Regions from separate parts of the Priestia sp. JV24 genome, predicted to be linked through region 1. Evidence: a T-box and tRNA genes for the amino acid it is inferred to sense, from the RefSeq annotation. Region 1 holds a T-box; the other holds one or more tRNA genes.
What was found. The T-box of region 1 lies ahead of OK414_RS24480 (valine--tRNA ligase). A T-box ahead of a tRNA ligase gene usually reads a tRNA of that ligase, here a tRNA-Val.

Region 1 (3,197 bases):
ATAAAGTTATAGAGAATGCGTCCAACTTCACCGAATTCATATTTGTCAGCTAATTTTGTTACGTGCTCAATCGTCTCATTTAAGCGCGTTAAAATCCATTTATCGGCAACGTATTTTTCGCCTGATAAATCAAGCTCTTCAAATGTGATGCCATCCATGTTCATTAATGCAAAACGAGAAGCATTCCAAATTTTATTTGCAAAGTTCCACGTCGCTTCGACTTTTTCAAAGCTGAAGCGTAAATCTTGTCCCGGTGAGCTTCCTGTAGATAAGAAGTAGCGAAGAGAATCCGCACCGTATTTCTCGATTACTTCCATTGGATCTACGCCGTTACCAAGTGATTTACTCATTTTACGACCTTCAGCATCTCGGACAAGACCGTGAATCAGTACATCGTCAAACGGACGTTTACCCGTAAATTCAAGACCTTGGAAAATCATACGAGATACCCAGAAGAAGATAATGTCATAGCCTGTTACAAGCACATTTGTTGGGTAGTAGCGTTTGAAATCAGCTGCATCCACATCCGGCCAGCCCATTGTTGAGAACGGCCATAGCGCTGAGCTGAACCATGTGTCTAATACATCTGAATCCTGTTCCCAGTTTTCGATATCTGCTGGAGCCTCATGATCTACGTATACCTCTCCAGTTTCTTTGTGATACCAAGCTGGAATGCGGTGTCCCCACCAAAGCTGACGCGAAATACACCAGTCGCGAATATTTTCCATCCAGTGTAAGTATGTCTTTTCAAAACGGTCAGGTACAAAGTTTACTTTTTCTTCTTGTTTTTGAAGATCTACTGCTTTATCTGCTAACGGCTGCATTTTTACAAACCATTGAGTTGATAAATAAGGTTCAACAACGGCACCGCTTCGTTCACTATGACCTACTGAATGCATGTGGTCTTCAATGTTGAACAATACGCCGTCTTCTTGAAGGTCTTTAACAATTTGCTTACGACAAGCAAAACGATCCATTCCTTCATATTTACCTGCTTTGTCATTCATCGTACCGTCTTGATTCATCACTAAAATACGCTCTAAATTATGACGGTTTCCAATTTCAAAATCGTTCGGGTCATGAGCAGGCGTAATTTTTACCGCACCAGAACCGAATTCCATATCAACATAATCATCGCCTACGATAGGAATTTCACGCCCTACAATCGGAAGGACAACCTTTTTGCCGATTAAGTGCTTATAGCGATCATCTTCAGGGTGAACAGCTACAGCCGTATCTCCTAGCATCGTTTCAGGACGAGTTGTTGCGATTTCAATATGTCCAGAACCATCTGCCAACGGATAGCGCATATGATAAAACGCACCTTGTACATCTTTGTAAATAACCTCGATGTCTGAAAGAGCTGTTTTTGTAGCTGGATCCCAGTTAATAATATATTCTCCGCGATAGATTAACCCTTTTTTGTAAAGCGTTACGAATACTTCGCGCACTGCTTTAGAAAGGCCTTCATCAAGCGTGAAGCGCTCGCGTGAATAGTCTAAGCCAAGTCCTAGCTTCGACCACTGCTGGCGAATAAAGCTTGCATATTCTTCTTTCCATTTCCATGTTTCGGCTACAAAATTTTCGCGGCCTAGATCGTAGCGGCTTTTCCCTTCGCTGCGAAGCTTTTCTTCTACTTTTGCCTGCGTTGCAATCCCCGCATGGTCCATGCCAGGAAGCCATAAAACGTCATAGCCTTGCATGCGCTTCATACGCGTTAAGATGTCTTGTAACGTTGTATCCCAAGCGTGGCCTAAATGCAGCTTGCCCGTTACGTTTGGGGGTGGAATTACAATTGTATATGGCTCTTTTTCAGGATCATTTGTTGCTTCAAAAAACTTCCCGTCTAACCAATACTGATAACGATTTTCTTCAACGGCTTTTGGATCATACTTCGTTGGAAGAGTCACTTCTTTTTCAGACATAATGTATACCTCCATAATATAAAGTTTCAGTCTTTAGAAACTGTGTAAAGCTTTTATAAACATAAAAAAACTCCTTTCCTAATAAAAGGACGAAAGGAGTTGATTTCGCGGTACCACCTTTTTTTATAGACCTATCCCGTTTGATAAGCCTATACACTTCATTTCATAACGGTTGATTAACCGGCTTTTTCTACTGAGCTATGCAGCTGTTCAAAAAAGCTACTCATAGGCGACATTCCGAGTGCACATTCTTAAGAAATCTCACAGCAGCTGATTTCTCTCTCTGAAAGACGAACATCCCGTACTCTTCCTATTCACTGTATTTATGTATGAAATTCTCTTAATTATACTATATGAAAAAATGTTGAATCGTCAATAATCTTCTCCACTTTTTTACGATTATATTCATAATTTTTTTGTTCTGCTCTTTATTTTTTCATTCACTCGCTAATTTTGGAAATAAAATGAAGAGTCCGCTCAAAAAAATGGCACCATTTCTTTCTTTTTTCATATACTTACTTTAACCTGGGCACGTGGATTGAAAGGGGCATGTACAAATGAAGAAACGAATAAATGTAAATTCGTATCAGCTGCAGCGGTGGCTCAAAACAGCAGGAGCGGCTTGTGGACAGTTTATCGTTCCTTTAACAATTTTTCAAGGTATACGTACACTATTTTTCCCTACAACCTTTGATGTACTGTTGTTGGCACTGCTTGCCATACTAGCGGTTGCTTTATATTCGGACTGGATTTAAAAACCCAAGCGCTATTCGTTCGCTTGGGCTTGTGCAGCTGCTTCCGCTGCCATTTTTTTTTGCTGATCTACTTCAAATATTTTAATATTGAGCTGTTCAATGTTTTTCGTCAGCCAGTATGCTCGAATAAATGACTGCATATGTTCAAGCTCTGTTTTACTTTCTTTATGCTGCCTATATTGAACGATACACTGATACAAGGGTTCTGGAAACGCCAAATAACTGTGTAAAAGCAGCCGTTCCTCTTCTCTGAGAGCAAAATGTTTTTCATACGTACTAAACCACTCATAGCTGTCATAGGTAGTTACTGGGTATGTGCGAAGAGTACGGAAATAAAATGAGACCAAATCATAAATCGGTGAAGCATCTTTTGCATGTTCAAAATTAATAAAAAAACCATTTCCCCGTTCGTCATAGATAAAATGTTTAGCCGATAGCTTTCCATGAGACGTAACCAGCCGGATCTTTTCCTTTTCTTCCATTTCATCGTTCCACTGATCGAGCTTTCCAAAACCAA
Region 2 (3,197 bases), on a different contig from region 1:
ATCGTAATAATTCCAATATCGTCTGCGGTTACTCCGTCTAACTTTGCAATTGTTCCCACAAAATCAACCGCTCTAATTTTCTTTTTCTTTCCTCCGTTAAAATACAGCTTCATAATGTCTTTATTTAATGACTCGCTTTTATCTTTTTTAACTTCTGGACGCTCATTGATTTTTTCAGTAAAAGCGGATGCTGCCTGCTGTACTTCTTCTTTAGAAGGAGGAGTAGATGTTGAAATTGAAAAACCGATATATTCTTCAATTTCCGATAGCATTCTCTCTTCATAAGGCGTTACAAATGTGATAGCCTTCCCTTTTTTACCGGCACGTCCCGTTCTTCCTGTACGGTGAACGTAGCTTTCTTTTTCTAACGGAAGGTCATAGTTAATAACGTGTGTGATATTATCAATATCAATTCCTCTCGCAGCTACATCTGTTGCCACTAAATAGCGAAATTTACCTTTTTTGAAATCATTCATAACCTCAAAACGGTCTTCTTGCACCATTGCCCCGTGAATTTTATCACAAGGATACCCAAGATCATCTAAATCATCTAACAGCGTATTTACCTGCTCTTGCGTGCGGCAAAAAATGATGCAGCTGTCCGGGTTTTCTACTGTGGTTACGTCTTTCAGCAGTTCAAATTTACGTTCGTTTTCTACTGATATAACAGAATGGTCAATCGTACTTGTCGTTAATCCATTCGCTTTGATTTCAACATCAACCGGCTTTTTCATATACTTGCGAGAAAGCTCTTCAATATCTTCAGGAAGCGTAGCGGAGAAAAGCATCGTTACACGCTCACTAGGAAGATGTTGAATAATTGCTTCTACTTGGTCAATAAAACCCATATTTAGCATTTCATCTGCTTCATCAATAACCAAATAACGAATTTTCTCTAATGCAAGCGTTTCTTTTTCTATATGATCAAGCACTCGCCCAGGCGTACCTACAACAATATGTGTTTTTTGCTTTAATTCTACTTTTTGCTTGGCAAACGGTGATTTTCCGTAGACAGCTGCTGCTTTAATTCGCTTAAAACGGCCGATATTTGTAATATCTTCTTTTACCTGCGCGGCCAGCTCTCGTGTAGGTGTTAACACTAAGGCCTGAGGCTTATTTTCTTCCCAATTAACTAATTCACACAGTGGAATACCAAAGGAAGCCGTTTTTCCACTTCCTGTTTGAGACTTCACGACAACATCTCTTTCTTCTAGCGCGATGGGAAGCACCTTGCTTTGTACTTCCGTAGGATGATTGTATTGCAGGCTAGAAAGCGCCTTAGCTACCTTGTCACTAAGACCATATTGACTAAAACTTCTTTGATTCATTTTGTACCCTCATTTATTTTAAATTAGTGATTATCTTTATCATGACCTGATGCACTATGTTTCATTATACTTTAATTCTTCTATACGCGCTCAAGATTTAATGTAACATTGATTTGTCAAACAAAAGAGAAAAGCCGCTCTCTTATTAATAAGAAAACGGCTTTGGTATGAGCGATGAGGGATTCGAACCCCCGACCCCATCCCTGTCAAGGATGTATTCTCCCACTGAACTAATCGCTCGTGATTAAACTTTGATTTAACAACATTTCTGTTATATCTGTTGAGATTATTATACATGTTTGACAATCTCTCTGCAATCAATTTTTAATCATAATATTTAAAACAATATCCCGTGGAATGTTGCTTGCCAGTTTTCAAATAATGGTGGATGGTTGGACGTTTGATATTTAATATTTCACTTGCATATCTTATTGAATCATAAACTGTTTTCTCATTATCTTTTATTGCAATTATTTTTTTGCTTAAACTTGATTTTCTTATTTTTGCTTTTAATTCATCTGTCTTTCGTTCCCCATTGCACCAACACCAATTATAATCGTCCTGATACTGAGCCATTAATTTCATTTCATAATAATAAGCTTTTTTGCCAGTATTAAAATAAGCAATAAATTCTACATCATATTCACCATTATGTTTTGCTACTTCATCAATCCACTTCTTTGGTCGTTTAATTCGTTCATATGCTCGGTTGGGATTGCCACCTTGCCAATTGGAACCAATATAAAAAACTGTGTTTGTATTTTTGAGCTTATGTACATATACGTAATATTTCATATTCATCTCTCCACAAATGCTTTTACTACTGTTGTATTGTACTTTTTTGAAATGTAAATGGATTTACGAAAAAAAACAAAAAAATGACCACTTAGCCATTAAGGTTAAGTAGTCATTTATATAATAAAATTTCTATTTTATTAATATTCAATAATTCAATCTAAAAAGAAAATGAATACGTAACAAATGAAAACAATAGCTTTTATAGCCATTGCCAGTATCTTATTCTTTAATAAACCACACTTTCTACATATCAACTCTTTTTGGCATATACTAAGCTAACTGCTAAAAACTTATTATGCTAAGCATGCTGATGTTGAGAAGGCACTTGCGATAGCAGAAAATCAAATTGACCACTCATGATGTTATTAATAAACTGGTCATCCTCTAATATTGCATCGTACAAAGAGGTCATCCAATAATTATCTCCAAATTTATTATATTCCTTAGTTCTTAAGACTCTTAGCATATTCTTTATTGTTTCAAATGCTAAAGATTTGTAATCAGAGATTGTTTTAATTATACCCACTAATTCTCCACTTGCTTTTTCTTGATATCTATCTAATAATTTTAGCCTATTAAAATGACTGGTAATCCTCTCAAAGGTTGTATTATCTATGTCATTTTTCTCTAACCAAAACCTAGCCCTAGGTATTTTATTAGCTTCTAAATAATGTAATTCTGTATAAAGAAATTTCACTGTTGGAATAGCGTCATAATATAAATTAACAATTTTTCGTTTATTGTTTTCCAACCAACATTCTGATTTTAAAAGATTACACCTTTCACAACTTGGAATTAAATTCAGTGGCATGACACTAAATTCTGGAAACGAACTTTTAGGAATATAATGGTCAAATGTATTTTGTTCACCAATTAAACAGTATGGACATGTCCCCTTAATTACTTCTCTTTGTATTTCCTTAATATTTGCTTTAACTACGCCTAAAGCTACATTGTTTCCATAACATGAGAGCAAAACCTTCTTAACTAGAGTCCTTTGATAAAATAAATTCTTTTCAACTTGAGATAGTTCCCTCTTATGATTAGAATATTCACTATACCTTGCATTCA

Region 2: it has a tRNA-Val gene. The T-box ahead of OK414_RS24480 (valine--tRNA ligase) is inferred to sense a tRNA for this amino acid. The anticodon was not compared.

Annotation. Positions count from the first base shown of each region.
Region 1 covers NZ_JAPCIN010000023.1:613,558-616,754, forward strand. The annotation lists gene OK414_RS24480 (valine--tRNA ligase) at 1-1,925, opposite strand, end outside; T-box leader at 2,008-2,252, opposite strand; gene OK414_RS24485 (hypothetical protein) at 2,483-2,680, shown strand; gene ysxE (spore coat protein YsxE) at 2,692-3,197, opposite strand, start outside.
Region 2 covers NZ_JAPCIN010000010.1:155,622-158,818, reverse strand. The annotation lists gene OK414_RS03720 (DEAD/DEAH box helicase) at 1-1,328, opposite strand, end outside; tRNA gene OK414_RS03715 (tRNA-Val) at 1,497-1,568, opposite strand; gene OK414_RS03710 (NUMOD1 domain-containing DNA-binding protein) at 1,653-2,123, opposite strand; gene OK414_RS03705 (HNH endonuclease) at 2,425-3,197, opposite strand, start outside.